Regions from separate parts of the Bacillus nitratireducens genome, predicted to be linked through region 2. Evidence: riboswitches for the same ligand, from Rfam matches in the RefSeq annotation. Region 2 holds a riboswitch; the other holds the start of a gene.
The links. Region 2 has a riboswitch for lysine ahead of Q3V31_RS02410 (aspartate kinase). Riboswitches for the same ligand answer to the same signal wherever they lie in the genome.

Region 1: linked by a shared signal. The riboswitch ahead of Q3V31_RS15750 (amino acid permease) and the one ahead of Q3V31_RS02410 (aspartate kinase) in region 2 are both predicted to bind lysine.

The regions. Positions count from the first base shown of each region.
Region 1 is NZ_JAUMJO010000004.1:42,316-51,337, forward strand. It holds gene Q3V31_RS15745 (iron-sulfur cluster biosynthesis family protein) at 1-305, opposite strand, end outside; gene Q3V31_RS15750 (amino acid permease) at 425-1,891, opposite strand; lysine riboswitch at 2,004-2,196, opposite strand; gene Q3V31_RS15755 (GNAT family N-acetyltransferase) at 2,581-3,030, shown strand; gene Q3V31_RS15760 (sulfite exporter TauE/SafE family protein) at 3,071-4,081, opposite strand; gene Q3V31_RS15765 (VOC family protein) at 4,180-4,980, shown strand; partial or broken gene Q3V31_RS15770 (aminoglycoside phosphotransferase family protein) at 4,992-5,930, shown strand; gene Q3V31_RS15775 (metallophosphoesterase family protein) at 5,944-6,687, shown strand; gene Q3V31_RS15780 (nucleoside/nucleotide kinase family protein) at 6,810-7,478, shown strand; gene Q3V31_RS15785 (GrpB family protein) at 7,522-8,064, shown strand; gene Q3V31_RS15790 (DUF2785 domain-containing protein) at 8,342-9,022, shown strand, end outside.
Region 2 is NZ_JAUMJO010000001.1:453,137-462,158, reverse strand. It holds gene Q3V31_RS02415 (VOC family protein) at 1-271, opposite strand, end outside; gene Q3V31_RS02410 (aspartate kinase) at 724-1,953, opposite strand; lysine riboswitch at 2,156-2,342, opposite strand; gene Q3V31_RS02405 (DoxX-like family protein) at 2,535-3,443, shown strand; gene Q3V31_RS02400 (DUF4166 domain-containing protein) at 3,448-4,068, shown strand; gene Q3V31_RS02395 (YndJ family protein) at 4,065-5,690, shown strand; gene Q3V31_RS02390 (8-oxo-dGTP diphosphatase) at 5,719-6,204, opposite strand; gene Q3V31_RS02385 (N-acetylmuramoyl-L-alanine amidase) at 6,374-7,618, shown strand; gene Q3V31_RS02380 (S-layer homology domain-containing protein) at 7,878-9,022, shown strand, end outside.

The DNA.
Region 1 (9,022 bases), on a different contig from region 2:
TATTTTTTAATCGACAATCCATACACCAAAGTCTCACTGGGAGTCGTAATACTAAAACCTGTCGTTTTATAATCAAGTTTCACGGTATCACCAGTGTAGTCTTTCGTAAATGAATCCATTTGTACGATAAGCTCCGCATCTTCATATACAACATCATCTGCATGATATGTATCCCAAATTAAATCGACATCAACGAAAATGCTACAAGAGTTTGTCATTGTCCCTCTAATGCGAATAATCTTTTTGTCTTCACGTTCTAATCTATGTATAGCAACTTTTGCTTCATCAGTAATACGAATGTTCATGTGATCCCAACCTTTAAGTGTATTTACTTTATTATTGCAAAAAGATAAGAAATAGGGAAGTAAATGGGATTGTAATAAAAAAACGAGCAAACAAATTTGTTTGCTCGTTTTGCTATACTCTATTTTAGTTCACATTTATCAAGTGGAATTACTTTCGTTTTCTTAGTAAATTTATATCCTAACCATAGTACTAAGAAGAGTGGTAAACCGATATAAGAAACGAGTACACCGTTCCAATCGATAGATGCTCCCATAAATGCGCCGTAGTTTTGTCCTAAAATAACGATAACACAAAGTGTAAATGCAAAGATTGGACCGAACGGGAACCATTTTGCTCTATACGGTAAATCTTTTAAATCTTTTCCTTGTGCAACATAAGCTTTTCGGAAACGGTAATGACTAATAGCAATTCCTACCCAAGCAATAAACCCTGACATTCCAGAAGCATTTAATAACCAAATGTATACAACACCGTCACCGTATAAAGAAGCGATGAAAGCGACGCTACCAACTACTGATGTTGCGATTAATGCGTTAACAGGTACACCGCGGCTATCTAATTTGCCTAAGAACTTTGGTGCTTTTCCTTGACGAGCTAAATCCCAAAGCATACGAGTTGATGCGTACATTCCAGAGTTACCAGCAGATAGAACTGCAGTTAAAATAACAGCGTTCATAACAGAAGCAGCGAAGGCAACGCCCGCTTTTTCAAATACTAGTGTAAATGGACTTACTGTAACATCACTTGCTGCAAGGCTATCAGTCGTATAAGGAATTAATAAACCGATAACAAGAATTGCTAAAATGTAGAATAATATAATGCGCCAAAAGATAGAACGAATTGCTTTCGGTATATTGCGTTCTGGATCAGCAGTTTCACCAGCAGCCACTCCTAATAATTCAGTTCCTTGGAATGAGAAACCAGCTGCCATAAATACACCGATAATTGCCATGATGCCGCCATTAAATGGTGCATCTGCAACAGTGAAGTTTTTAAAACCAACAGCTTCACCGCCCATAATTCCAAAAATCATCATAAAACCGACAATTAAAAAGATAATAATAGTAACGACTTTAATAAGTGCGAACCAATATTCAGATTCACCAAAACCTTTAACAGATAAATAGTTTAAGAGAAAAATAATAGCTAAACAAAGTCCACTCCAAATAAGAGAAGGGGTATCTGGGAACCAAAATTTCATAATTAATGTTACGGCCGCTAGTTCAGCAGCGATCGTAATCGCCCAGTTATACCAATAATTCCATCCAAGTGCAAAACCAAGTGATGGATCAACAAATTTTGTTGCATAAGTGCTAAAAGATCCAGTAACAGGCATGTAAGCTGCGAGTTCTGCTAAGCTTGTCATTAAAAAATAAACCATAATTCCAATTGCGGCATATGCGACTAATGCACCGCCAGGACCAGCTGAATGGATAACACCACCACTGGCAAGAAATAATCCGGTACCGATTGTACCACCGAGAGAAATCATCGTAAGGTGACGAGATTTTAATCCGCGTTTTAATTCACCTTGTCCTTGTGTAGTTTGCGTTTTAGAGGTAGATTGATTTGTTGCGCTATTCATGTTCAACACTCCTTTTCTTGTAGGTTAGGAAGGAGCGGGGGAGAAAAATACAAAAAACCGCCAAAGTAATTAGGCGGAACGTTTCACAAATAACCACCCCATCATACCCTTCCGTTAAGATAGCACCCCACGTTTACACGGTAATTTTGTAAACGTGACAGTTCTGTTCCTTTCGGAGACAGCCCCAGCTCATATTTCCAGAGAAGAAATATAAACTTCGGCAACTTTTCCTTTCAAACGGAGTCAGTGACATTCTCTGTGTCTCGTCCATTTTACTTTTAAAAGTCGCAACCTCTACCTCATCGGATTGATGAGGATTTATATATTGCTAAGATATTTAATATATGGCAATTGTAATGACTTTCTGAATATATTGCAAGGAATTTTGTTAGGAAAAGTCAAAAAATATCGGTTATTGTATAGGAAACGCTTGCATAACTCCACCCGAACCTACTATTATGTAGCAATAAGCAAAGAAAAAATTGTTATACAAATGTTTCGCAAAAAATAATGAAAAACCCTTTAAAATTAAAAGAAAATTCAGAAAATATAATTCGACATAACTATCAGAAGGGGATTATTCCTTAAATTCGTTTCAAATAATAAGTATAAATCCGATAAATAGAATGAATATTCTTTTTATTTCTGATAAAATTGAGGTATTGTTTAATTGAAAAGGGGATATCATTATGAAATTAGAAACGGAAAGATTACATATAGTACCGTGTACAGAAGAATGGATTCAAATTGCGGATAATCAAGGATACAATAGTGGTCCGCATATGGTAGGATATATAGAAAATGTGAAACGAGATGCGGCTTCATTACCGTGGGGACCGTGGTATGTTATTCGAGAAGAGGATGACGTAGTTCTAGGTGATATAGGATTTAAAGGGAAACCAAACGAGGAACATACGGTAGAAATTGGTTACGGATTTATTGAGAAATATTGGAATAAAGGTTATGCAACAGAAGCAGTTAGTGAATTAATGAAATGGGCTTTTCAAACAGGCGAAGTGGAAACGATTACAGCAGAGACACTCCTTGATAACTATAGCTCCATTCGTGTATTAGAGAAATTACATATGAAAAGAGTAAATAGTACTGAAACGATGATCAATTGGAAAATAGATAAATAAAAGATACCGCTCGAAGTAAATCGGGCGGTATTATTATTAATTATGGTAGCATTTGTTTTTGATCTTTCGGATAGCCAGCTGTCGATTCGTTAGAACGATTGGAATGATTACGAACAGCAATGAAAATAGAAATAATAACGACAAGACCAACTGCAACGTAAGATAGTGAAATAATAGTTGGATCCACTTTAAATGTAGTAAGTAGTGTACGAATGTTTGTAAAGATTATAAGGCCACCAACTAATACGCCAAGTAAATGAGAAGGAACGATGCGTACTAGCCATGCAGCGATTGGTGCCGCAACGATACCACCGAGCATGAGAGAAAATACCCAAACCCAGCTTACTTGTTCCCAGCCAAGTGAAATGAAAAAGCCAATCGTTGCAGCGAGTGAAACAGGAAATTCACTCGTATCTACAGATCCAATAACTTTTCTAGCTTCATTTCCTCTTGCAAGAAGAACAGGTGTCGTAATCGGCCCCCAGCCACCACCACCAGTTGAATCGACGAATCCAGCGAATAAGCCAAGTGGTACAAGTTGTTTTGCAGACATACGTTTATTTGAAGCAACAATTTGTTTTTGAATGAGGAATCGTAATAAAATATAAACCCCTAAAGTAAATAAAAATATGGAAATGTACGGTTTAATTACATCACCAGGTAAATTGCTTAAAAAACATGCCCCAATAAATGCGCCAATTGCTCCTGGTAATGTAAGCCTAGAAACTGTATATTTATCAACGTTTCCAAATTTGATGTGAGATGCACCAGAAGCGGCAGTTGTAACAACTTCAGCTAAATGAACTGATGCCGATGCAACGGCTGGTGCGATACCAAACATTAATAATAGTGAGGTAGACGTTACCCCGTACGCCATACCAAGTGCACCATCGATCAATTGAGCGAAAAATCCGATAATAGCAAAGACAATTAATTTCTGCATAAATAATCCCCCTGTAATAATAAATGAAAAAGACACTTTTCCCGTATGAGAAAAGTGCCTTTGGTTTTTCCAATCAGCAATAATTAAATTTGTTTTATTATAATACATATTAATCGTATAAATCAACTAGGTTTTAAAGTTTTTGAATTGAATGAAAGAAAAATAAAATATACAATAAAAGGATGGAGAGAAAGGGGAGAAAGAATATGTTAGCATTTGACCATCTTGTTCATGCAGTGCATGGTACACCAGAGGAAGCGGCAAAACAAATGCAGGAGCTTGGATTTCATACTGCACTAGGCGGAGAGCATACGAACTGGGGTACTTGGAATAGTTTATGTTATTTTGATTTATCATATATAGAATTTTTAGCAGTTCAGCATGAAGAAAAAGCGAAAGAAGCAGAAAATCCATTAGTGCAGGAAACGGTTGTTAAATTGCAAAATGGAGAAGGGATGCTACAAATCGCAATTCGAACAAATGAAATTGAAGAACAAGCAGTGAATTTAAGCAAACATGGCTTACAAACGATTGGACCATTCGAAGGGAAACGTGTGAGAAAAGATGGCCGTCTTTTAGAATGGAAAATGTTATTTGTAAAGCAGGAAGAAAGTGGACCGAAATTACCTTTCTTTATACAGTGGAATGAAACGGATGAAGAAAGAAGAAACGATTTACGTAACATAGGAACAATCACTGAACATAAAAACAAAGTACAAGAAATTGAAACGATTCATTATGCGGTGAAAAGCGTTCGAGAAACAGTGCGGAAATGGAAAAAAGTAATGGAGCTAACTGCAAGCTCAGTCGTAAAAAATGAAGAATGGAATGCGGAATGTCAAAGTGTATCGTTTGGTGACATTCATGTGCAGTTTTGTGAACCAATTGGAGAAGGGCTAGTACTAGAACGTTTGAATCATCATGGTGAATATCCATTTGCAGTGGAGTTTAAAGGTGAAAATAAACGAGAGCATGAAGTGCTAGGTAGTTTGTACATATATGAATAGAGGTGAACTTTGTGGAAGAAATTTTAAGAGAGATAGAGAGAAAAATAGAGTGTCCTCGTATTGTGAAATGTACATCTATTACAAAAGGGTTTTCACATGAAGAGAAATATAAAGTTGAATTAGAGAATCGAGAAACGTATTTTGTCAAAGTGTGTGATTCTGCTAATTTTTAACGAAAACAAGAAGAATATACGTATATGAAACAGTTGGAGTCATTACATATCCCGACGCCAAAATTAATTCATTTCATAAGACTTGAAGAATTAAATAAATGCGTTCAAATATTTGAATGGATTAACGGTGTAAATGGAGAAGAGAGTTTAGGTAAGTTATCGGTGAAAGAGCAGTATGCTGCGGGGAAAAGAGCTGGAGAAGTTTTAAAGAGAATTCATGCAATAGAAAAAGAGAATGTCATTGATTCGTGGGAAACGTTTCGGTGGAACAAGTATGAGAGATACTTGAAAGCATTAGCAGAATTTGAGGTAGACTTTCTCGATATGAAGCCAGTATCAACCTTTGTAGAGGATCATAAAGACTTATTGAAAAATCGTCCTATCATATTTTTACACGATGATTACCACCCAGCAAATAGTATGATTCACAATAAGGAGTTTATCGTTATCGATTTTGGTGGATATGATTTTGGCGATCCAATACACGATTTTTATAACGTAGCGATTTTTACTACAAGAATAAGCAAACCATTTGCGGTTGGTCAAGTTCACGGTTATTGCGGAGGTGAACCTTCACTTCATTTTTGGAAACTGTATTCATTATATGCAGCAATGACATTCCCAGCGGATATCGTATGGACAAACCGAAGCACGCCACATTTAGTAGATGATATGAAAGAGAGATTAAACAGAATTTTAGAAGATCATAATCATTTTTCATCCTATATTCCGAAATGGTATCAATCACATCATGTGGATATAATAAACAATAGATAACGGAGGGGTTCATTTGGATAAAATAGCGGTAATTTCAGATGTTCATGGTAATATTCCGGCATTAGAATCTGTGCTGAAAGATATTAAATTAAGAGGAATCGAGCGCATTATTTGTCTTGGAGATTTAGTAGGAAAGGGTCCTCATTCTAGCGAAGTAATTGAAATCATTCGTAAAGAGTGTGAAGGAGTTGTTATGGGGAACTGGGATGATTTCATTACAAAACCGACTGAATTTGAATCGTTAAAATGGCATCAAAAACAATTGTCAGAAGAACAAAATGAGTATTTAAGAAGCTTACCATTTTCAATCGAATTTTTTATGAGCGGCAAACTCATTCGTATGTTCCACGCTTCACCAAGAAGTTTATATGAAAGAATTCAACCACATGCAACAAGAGAAGAGCGTATTAGTATGTTCGAAAATAGTGAGCTCACAGAGAATATAGAAGGGGAAAGAAAACCAGATGTCGTTTGCTACGGTGACGTTCACCAGGCGTATGTGCAAAATTTTAGAGGGAAAACGTTATGTAATGCTGGTAGCGTAGGAAATCCTCTTGAAATTACACAAGCTTCCTATTTAATTTTCGAAGGAACTTACAATGAAAAAGAAGCAGCGAGTTTTTCTATTCAACTCGTACGTGTACCGTATGATATTGAATTAGCAATTCGATTAGCGGAAGAACTCGATATGCCAGAAATCGAGGAATACAAGCAAGAATTACGGACTGCTTTGTATCGAGGGTTTAAGGGGAAGTAAGGAAAATATAATTCAATAAAAATATATCAATGATTTTTCAAAATATCGACTTACCAACAAACATTGATGAAGTTTATTTATTATAATTTTATTATGTAAACAGAATTACAGGAGGGAATGTCATGCTCCGAAAACAACGTATTAAAAACATTGTAGATCATATTTTTAAATTAAACTTAACCCATCCAATAAGAGTTGGAGTAAGTGGTATAACAGCTTCAGGAAAGACAACATTTGCAAATGAACTGGCAGAGGAAATGATAAAACGAGGAGTACAAGCAACACGCGCAAGCATTGATGATTTTCATAACCCGAGAGTGATTCGCTATACACAAGGCAAAGAATCAGCAAGAGGGTATTATGAAGATGCACACGATTATACAGCTTTCAAAGAAAGGCTATTAAAGCCTTTAGGACCTAACGGGAATTTGCACTATGAAACGATTTCTCATAACTTAATAACGGACATCCCTGTATATAATACGCCGCTAGTGGCACCGCCAAATATGGTGCTAATAGTAGATGGAACATTTTTATTGAAAAAAGAAATTGAGTATCTATTTGATTATAAAATTTTCGTAGATACAGATTTTGAGATTGCGAGAAAACGTGGTGCAAATCGGGAGACTAAAGCTTTTGGAAGTTATGAAGAAGCAGAGAAAATGTTTATAAACAGATATCATGCGGCTTGTAAGATGTATATAGATGAGCATAATCCGAAAGAATGTGCGAATGTTATATTTCAGAATAGTAATTTTGATGATCCGGTAGTTGTATTTAAAGGAATTTAAAATCGTTTATATAGCAAATAGTTCGTGAAAGGGGATGTGTTGGGTGGATAAAAAAGATAATCCGAACGATTGGCCTGTATGGGCGAATGAGTCAGTAGAGATAGTTAATGCAAATCCTGATTGGCAAGATAAAGGCCGATGTGAAGAACAGCAACTTTATGAACTGCTTACTCCTCTCGGTATTAGCAAAGTAATACATATAGGCAGTACATCCATACCTGGTTTATCTGCAAAACCTATCATTGATCTAATGGCTGAAACAGACTCATTTGATAGAGTACTAGATATTTCAGCAAAATTGGCTATATATGATTGGCATTATGTAGGCCCGGAATTAGATGAAAGACCTTGGAGAAGGTTCTTTGTGAAAGTGAAGAGTAATAGGCGTGTAGCTCATCTGCATTTGATGGTTAAAGGAACTGAGCGATGGGAGCAACAACTTTTATTTCGTAACCGCTTACGAGAAAATCCACAATTAGTTTATGATTATTCAAATTTAAAGCAAGAGTTAGCTAAAAGGTTTAACCAAGATAGAGAAGCATACACAAAAGCTAAAGCAAAATTTATTAAACAAGTTCTAAAATAATTCGAATTTTGATTGTAACTACGTTTGAATATGAATGAAAAAACATACTTTATTTTATAACCTAAACTTACATGAAATGCATGTAAACAAAGTGAGAAGCTTTGGTGTTCCAATGTATTTCCTTTTATTTCTCGGGAGAAATTTTATATAATTGAATCAAGTTCATAGAAAGATAGGGACTAAAGCTATATTAAAAGTCGACTTGATTTTATGAGGGAAATTACAGGGGATAAGGCGAAAATAAGTTGAAAAACGTAAAAAGGGGACAGGGAATAGAATGACAGAAGTACTAGAATTAAAAGAAGAACTACTACAAATTAAAAATAATAATTATGCTGTGCCAGAAGACGTAGACGCATATCCATATGCACAGTGGATGCTAGATTATATCGGATCACCTGATGCTGAATTACGTGATGATTTGATATATAGTACGCTTCACACATGGATTACAAATGATGTATTTAGACAAAAAGAATTACGAGGATTAATGTTACAAGCGATTAGTCCTGATTATTTATTTTATAAAATTGGTGAAAAGGGAACTGATTCTGTATTTAAACGTGCATTCTCCGTATTAATTCCGCCACTTATTTTATCTGTTCATGAAAGAGAACCGTTGTTATCTGAAGAACAACTGTACAGTGTAGCAGAACAAGTTCTGGAATATGTCTATTTAGAAGAAGATGTAAGAGGTTACGTAGAAGGAAAAGGTTGGGCACATTCTACGGCTCATGCGGCTGATGCACTAGATGCGTTAGCACGTACAATACAAAATCGTGAGTTTTCATATGCAATATTAGCTGCTGTTCGTCAGAAGATTCGATTGAATGATTACGTATACATACATTTTGAGGATGAGAGATTAGTAGCGCCAATTATGTCGTTACGAAACCAAAATCTTTTAACTGAAGAAGAGTGGAGCAACTGGTTACATAGTATAGCAATTGTTGAAGAC
Region 2 (9,022 bases):
GGGCGTTTACAGGAGCTGTCCGATGATCTGCTATAGTAGGTGGGGTGAGGAATCGCGAAAGTTCAATTCGACTGTGGCCATCTGGTGTAACCATCATAGCAATCTCTACGCACTGAGAACCGAGTCCTGTTACGCGACCAGCCCATTCACCTTCGACAGTGGCTCGCCCTTCGAGGTTCAAGCCAATCTCCTCGAAGAAAGATATTGCGTCATCAAGGGATTCTACAACGATGCTGACATTGTCCATTCTTAGTAATTTGTTTTTTGTCATTGTCTTTATCTCCTTATGTGTAAAAATATATTAATTGATCATCCTCATAATTATACTATTAAAAAGTTACAAATTCCTTCTAAGCAAAAATACCTTGTCACAGTGTAGGAAAAAGTGACAAGGTGTTTTCGGGTATAGTATATACCATCTTGTTAACGAACAACACTTCGTAAAACATCTACTATTGAAATGTGCGCGAACTTTATTTCGTGAATGCTATCATGTTCAAGTGGTTTCAAGAACTTGATACTGTAGTTGCTATTCGATAAAATAACTTCGACTTCCCCACAAAATATTCCTATCCTGTACGCCATTAAATGGCCCGATTGTTGTAAACGACTTTATTTTAACGTAAATAACTTTCTTGTCACTCTATACAATGCAAACAGCTTTCTATTTATATAGGTAGGAAATAGATTCATATAATTTATTGTAAGTTTTACCGGTGGAAATTAGCTCATTTGCACTAAAGGCTCAATTTTCGCCATAAATGATTGATGTAGTGCTTCAACACCATCTACTAAGTGAATACGGTCAATTACAACTGATACTTTAATTTCCGATGTACTTACCATTTTAATATGAATACCGCCTTCTTTTAAAGTAGTAAACATATTCGCAGCGACACCTGGGTTAGATACCATACCTGATCCTACAATTGATACTTTTGCTAAATGGTTTTCATATTCTACAGATTCATAGTGAAGTGCTTCTTGATTTTGTTCCAATACTTCTAATGTTTCTCTTAAATCATTAGAATGGATTGAGAAAGAGAGGTGAACAGTTCCTTCATTTGTAATACTTTGAATAATAATATCTACATTAATATGTGCCGCTGCTAATGTAGAGAAAACTGTTGAAAGTGCACCTTGTTCTAATCCTTTAATTGTGACGCGTGTAATATTATCCTCAAATGCAATACCTTTAACGATTGATTGTTGTTCCATGTTACATTCTCCCCTTACAATTGTTCCGTTTTCTTGTTCCATACTTGATCGTACTTCTAAAACTACATTATGATTTTTAGCAAATTCAACAGCGCGTGGGTGTAACACGCCAGCACCGAGATTGGCAAGCTCTAACATTTCGTCATAAGAAATTTCATCTAATTTATAAGCATCTTGTACAACGCGTGGATCAGTCGTATATACGCCGGTTACATCCGTATAAATATCACATTTTTTTGCTTTTAATGCCGCTGCTAATGCAACAGCAGTCGTATCAGAACCACCGCGTCCAAGCGTTGTAATTTCATGCTTTTCACTAACTCCTTGGAAGCCAGCTACAATAACAATCGTACCTTCAGTAAGATAAGACTGAATTCGATCTGTATGAATGTCAGTAATCCGTGCACTACTATGTACAGATTCTGTCGTAATACCAGCTTGCCACCCTGTTAATGAAATTGCGTTATAACCTTTTGTTTGTAGTGCCATTGTTAATAATGAAATGGTTACTTGTTCTCCTGTAGATAGGAGCATATCCATTTCACGTTTACTTGGATTTTCAGTAATAGCGTTAGCAAGTGCGACAAGTTCATCTGTACTTTTTCCCATTGCTGAAACGACAGAGACAATGCTATGTCCTCGTTCATATTCTTCAATAATTAAATTTGCTACATGTTGAATGCGTTCGACGCTTCCAACAGAAGTACCGCCAAACTTTTGTACAATCGTTTCCATTACGAATTCCTTCTTTCGTCCATTTTTAAGAATAGGTTAGGACATATACAAATCCCAATATTCCTGTAGTTACCAGAGAGAAAAACAAAAAACACCATCTCAAATAAGTGAGGATGGTGCTGTTACAGGAAAAGGGAAACAGAAAACGGAGCTAATAAAAAAACCGCCAAAAAAGGAATATCATAAAAAATGATATCTCTTTTTTGTAGATAGCTCTTCACACGTACATGTCTGTACATATGACAGTTCTGTTTCTATTCGAAAACAGCCCCAATCGATAAATGCAGAGAAATTTATCAATTTCGGCAACACTTCCTTTCTTCTAAATTCATAGACATCTCTGTGTCTCCTTTAGAATACTTATAAGCGTTGCAACCTCTATCTCACGTTTTAGGCGAGAGTGTTTGATTTATGAAGTTGTTGGTAACATTTGTTTTATAATAATTTAAATTTTTCAGGGAATCAAGTGTTTTATATATTTTTTAAAAATTCCATCTTTTTTGGGGGGTAGTTTGTGAAAAGTGTAGCAAAATAAATTCATAGCATGTACATTAAATTTATAGTGCATAGGAGGTGGAAGAATGAAGGGGAAAAAGCCTATTTATGTTTCAGCAGAAATGAACACAACAATGGAAAAATTATGGGGATATACACAGGAACCAGATATACACACAGAATGGGATGCTCGCTTTACTGAAATTTCGTATTTAGAGAAAAAAGAAGGAGAACCGCAGAAGTTTTTATATAAAACTAAAATTGGATTTGGACTTGAAATAGCTGGTGAAGGGGAATCGATAGGAGAAATAAGAAAAGAAACGGGTGAACGGATTTCTTCTTTAAAATTTTGGACAGATAATAAATTATCACTTATTCAAATGGGGCGTGGTTATTGGAAGTATACACCGCGTAAAGAACATATTTATTTTGAGACGCAATATGATTATGATACAAGGTTTGGTCGTATAGGAAATATGATAGATCCATATGTTTTTCGACCCTTATTAGGTTGGGCGACAGCATGGAGTTTTGATGCTTTAAAATTATGGTTAGAAAAGGGACTTCATCCTAAGTTGCTAATTAGAAGAACAATGACGTATTGGCTCGTTTGCTTTCTATTTGCCTTCGTATGGTTATATCAAGGGATTGTACCAAAATTGATGTTTACTCATTCAGAAGAAGTAAAGATGCTTTCTGCACTAATCGGATCGAATGAAAGTAGTATTTTTATACTTAAAATAGTTGGATTTTTAGAAATAATATGGGGTGTTATGTGGCTATTGCCACTTCAAAAGCGAAAACTATTTATATTGCATATTATATTGTTGATAGTTTTAACATTAGCGGCAGGATCGACGAATATCGCTAGTTTTACGCAACCATTTAATCCAATTACATTAAACCTTCTTTTAATAGGGTTATCGATTGTCGGTTATATGAATTGCACTAATTTGCCAAGCGCAAAAAATTGCAAGAGGAAGAGAAAGGGATAAATGTATGGTTAATATTTATGAGAGATTATTAGGAGATACCTATAAAAATCTTCATCCAAAATTACAGAAGCGATATGCGATTACAGAAGAGAATAGTTTTACAGGAGAAGGGGAAATGGATGAAATTTACGGTGGCTCTTTTTTCGTTAAATTAATTTTGAAAATTGCATCGAAGTTTCGAATGTTTTTCTCTGAGCGAGGAAAGAAGGTGCCATTTACGATACATAATACCGCTGAGCGAGATGAACAGGGGAAAGAATTTGTACGGTGGAATCGTACTTTTTATTTTCATAATAAGAAAAGATATTTTAACGCTGTTATGCAGCTGGATGAAGAGAATAATGAAATTGTAGATTATTTTGGTGAGCCACATTTACTCGTTTCTACATTGAATTTTTATATTGATGAAAAGGGCGGGATGCATATTTCTTCAAAGAAACAATGGTTTTTTATGTTTGGAAGAAAAATACCGTTACCTAGATTTTTATACGGAGAGGCGAAAATTGTAGAAAGTTATGATGAAACACTACAATGCTTTCGAATTCATGTACAAGTACGAAATCCGTTAATTGGCTCACTATTTTCCTATAAGGGGACATTTGTGGAAAGGAAATATACGAGATGAAAAATATACTATTTGGGCTTGCTTGTTATATTATATTTCTAATATACGAGTGGTCGAATGTAAATCCTGTTGAAGCAATTATATTGTTATCTATTTTGTTATTTATACCGATGTCTTTTTGTATTATTGACAAGAAAAAAAGAAATGGATCGTATGTATTATTTTATAAATTTGTATCGTTTTTATATCCAATCGCAGCAATCAGTGCAATGCTAGCTTTCGTAACAAATCATTATTTATTTGCGTTACTTTGGTTTGTATATACAGGAATTGTTGCGTTATTTGGTATAAGTAGATTGCTAGAAAGAGGATTGAAACCGTTAGAGGAGACAGCTATCGATAGTGCGTTTATGTATTTGTTTTTAGGTGGTTTCTGGTTTTTTGCTTCTGTAGCAAAGCTTTCCATTATGCACTTTAGTTCCGACATTGTTTTGCTTACAGCTGCACACTTTCATTATTCGGCATTTCTATTGCCGTTATCAGCTGGTTTAATTGGGAGGAAAAGAGAAAAGAGAAGTAAAGTATATGATGCTATTATGTTTGTCATCGTCATTTCACCTATGACAGTTGCAATAGGAATTACGTACTCGAGGGTATTTGAATTTTTTGCAGTGTTCCTATATTTATGCGCTATTTATAGTTATGGGATTTATGTTTGGCGCACGAAATTTAATGCTATTAGTGCAAAGATTCTCCTGATCATATCTTCTAGCACACTCATGGTAACAATTATGTTTTCACTTATATATTCATATGGGAATTTGAAACATGTAATGACGATTACAATTGCACAAATGGTCTGGATTCACGGCGTGGTAAATGGAATTGGAGTAGCGTTACCAGCATTTGTTGGCTGGATGATTGAAAAGAGTACTCCGAATTATAAATATTATGGGAAACCAATGAGCAGGTTAAGAGGAACCGCGACAGTTGGTGAAGCATTTTTACATAACAGAAATTTAATAGATAGCAAGGAATACAAAGGTTTAGTTGATAAAATGAATGATTTTCATAGTGAGGCATTTGACGCGATAAAGATTCCTTTAAGTATTATTCGTTTTTATGAAAATACAAAAGAGTATCAGTTACAATCGCATATTAAATGGACTCGTTGGTTCCGCCCGGTTGCATTTTGTTATGCAAAAATGAGTAAGCGTGTAGGACAAATACATTTAGGAATGGGCGGCAAGTGGGAAACGATGCATGGTTCTATCATGGGGATAATAGATGAGAAGGATGGAAGAGAGAATGTAAGGGCTTGGCTAAGAAAAAATGAAGCAGGAGAATCTATTTTTGTAGCTCTTTACTCAAAACATACACATAAGAATGAGACGTATATGAATATTGGATTACCTTTACCATATTCGAATATGACGGGAGTTTTGAAATTATGTAATAAGAGTAATGATTTAATCATTACTAGTAAGCTGAGAAGAAATGGTAAGGGAGATGAAGGGATATACTTACATACTCGCTTCTTTACAATACGCTTACCATTAGCAGAGACTTTTATGATTAAAGAGGGCAAGGATCAAATATTAACAGCTAACCATCGAATGTGGATATTCGGAGTTAAGTTTTTAGAAATTGATTATGAGATTAAGAAAATAGAAGAGAAGTAAGAAAAGCTTGGAGAGATTCCAAGCTTTTTTATGTATGGGTAATTGTCATAGCAACTTGTTTATCTAAGTCTTGGTCCCAAACACGTTGAATTTCAAACGTACTTTTTTCAAAAAATAATGGGAATCTTTCTTTAAACCAATCTTGCATAGGAAGATTTAGTGCTGTATCGATTGGTACCCATAATAATTCGCCTTCAGGAGGATTCAAAAGGAGTTCACCTTCAAATGAATCTGTCCAATAATTAAATACCATATATCGAACATTTTCTTTCGGATTTACGTATTCATCTAATCCCTTAAAAGTTAAATTTGAAACAAGTAATCCAGTTTCTTCTTTTACTTCTCGTTTAGCAGCTTGAACGATACTTTCTGGGAAATCTACTTTACCACCAGGAGCGATGTAACCAGGGAAGCCTAGATGGTCAGGGCGTTTTATAAGTAAAACTTCATTATTTCGCTGGATCATACACATCGTGTAAATACGGTGTTCTATATCTTTCCAATTGTTGCTCATACGAATCTCTCCTCTTATAAAACCTTATAGTTTTTAACTATAGTTATATATGACAAAAAATACAATAATAATACAAAATTATACAAATTACAATTGACTATTACTAATTTTCAGAACTATAATTAGTCTGTTATATAAAAACATTGTACTTGAGAGGGGAATATATTCTATGAAAAATAGAATAATCGCAGCAGGAATAATCGCAGCTAGTATATTATCTTATTCACCTAGTAGTTTCGCACAAATAAAAACGTTTCCAGATGTCCAAGCAGGGCACTGGGCAGAAGATTCTATTAACTACTTAGCAGAAAAAGGCGCAGTTACAGGTAACGAGAAAGGAATGTTCGAGCCTGGAAAAGAGATTACTCGTGCAGAAGCAGCTACAATGATGGCTAAAATCTTAAACTTACCATTCGATAAAGATGCTAAACCATCTTTTGGTGACTCTCAAAACGGATGGTATACCCCATACATCGCAGCTGTAGAAAAAGCTGGTGTTGTTAAAGGGAAAGGCCCAGGCGTATTTGATCCAACTGGGAAAATTGACCGGGTTTCAATGGCCTCTCTTATTGTAGAAGCTTACAAATTAGATTCTAAAGTAAATGGTACTCCAGCAACTAAATTCAGTGATTTAGAAAAAAGCTGGGGTAAAGCAAAAGCTAACATCCTAGTTGAATTAGGGATTTCTGTTGGTACTGGTGATAAATGGGAGCCTGAAAAAATTCTAACTAAAGCAGAGGCAGCTCAATTTATTAAAAAGGCAGATTCTCTTAAAATAGGTAACCCTTTAGTAGAAAAGGTAGTTATTATTGATCCTGGTCATGGAGGATTTGATCCAGGGAATCCAGGACAAGGTGTAGAGGAAAGTAAAATTGTATTTGATATATCTTTAAGATTACAGCAATTGTTAGAAAAAAATACACCTTTAAAAGCTTTGTTAACACGTGAAGAGAACGGAAATCCAGGAAGTAACAAGAATGAGTCTCTTGTGAATCGAGTGAAATTTGGTCAAGAGAACAATGCAGATATATTTGTAAGCATTCATGCAAACTCTTCTGAAAATCATGATGGTCATGGAACGGAAACATATTATTATAAAAAATCCAAGCGTGGAGAAGAGACACAGATTGAAAAGGATAGCGAAGTATTAGCGAAAAAAATTCAAAAGCGAGTAGTAGAGGCACTACATACAAGAGATAGAGATATAAAAGATGATCATTCATTTTATGTAGTAAATAAAAATACAGTACCAGCAGTTTTAACAGAGCTTGCCTTTATTGATAATAATATAGATAATGGCAAATTAGCTACTGAATCAGGAAGACAAATTGCTGCAGAGGCAGTTTATGCTGGTATTTTAGATTATTATGAGTGGAAAGGTTTCAATGTTTCAAAGTATCGTTTAGCTAAATAAAAAACATCGTTTGTTAAGCCCATCGTCTATATAGAGATGGGCTTTTTATATGTGTTTATATAATTTTGTATCGAAATAAAAAGATATATCGTATTATGCTGATTATAAATAAAATAATGGTAGATTAGTTTATTTTTATCACGTATACTTTTACTGTTGACTAATTAAATTAAGAGTTTGTTAGTTTAATAGGGAAAATTTTATTATAAAGGGAGGCAAGTTAACACGGGACAAGCATATACATAACGTGTTAAAAAATATGAAAAAAATTATTTCTAATGTGTTAGCAGTGACAGTCGCACTTCAAGTAGTGATGGCTCCAGCCACTTCATTTGCAGCTGAAAAGGAATTTCCAGACGTTCCGAAAGGTCATTGGTCATATAAGGCAATTACTAATTTAACGTCAAAAGAAATTATTGCAGGATATGATAATGGTAAGTTTGGATTTGGGGATATTGTAAATCGTGAGCAAGTAGCCGCATTAATATATCGTGCATTAAAACCAGAAGCGAAAAGCGAGTATAAAAATCCATACTCTGATATTAGCGAAGGGACAACAATGTTCCGAAAAGAAATTTTAGCTTTAACAGATATGGGGATTTTCGTAGGTGACGGTAAAGGAACATTTAGACCGAAAGAATCTTTAACTCGTGCTGAAATGGCTGTAATTTTACAAAAAGCTTTTAAACTAAAAGTAAAAGCTAATCATACATTTAATGATGTTCCGAAAAATCATTGGGCAAATGATGCGATTAGTGCATTAGAGTCTAACGGCGTTGCTGCAGGTAATGGTGCAGGTGCATTTAATCCAACTAGTGTTTTAACACGTGAAGAATATGCGCAATTTTTATATAATGCCATGGCATCATATATCGATTTAGATGTAACATTACCTTCTAATGTAACACCTCAAGAGATTGATAATTATATTAAAAGATATCATCCCGATAGTCCGCTTGTTGGAGTTGGACAAGACTTTATTAAAGCGCAAAACGAGTATGGCGTGAACTCTTTATATTTAGCAGCACATGCAATCTTAGAGTCTGGATACGGGAAATCAGAAATTGCATATCGTAAACATAATTTATTTGGACTACGAGCGTATGATTGGGACCCATTCGCACATGCAAAATACTTACCATCTTATGGATTAAGTATTTCATACAATGCTGATTATGTGAGAAAGAATTACTTAGAACAAGGTGCTAAGTATTTCAACGGTTACACATTACCTGCGATGAATGTAATGTATTCAACTGACAAAGAATGGGCTGGCAAAATCGCCAATATTATGGAGCGTATTAAGCCTTTCAATAACAAAGATTATCAAAATGTAAACCGATTGCCGAAAAACCCTAATACATTAAATGTAGAGGCATTAGGTGAAGCAATTCCATATAAAGA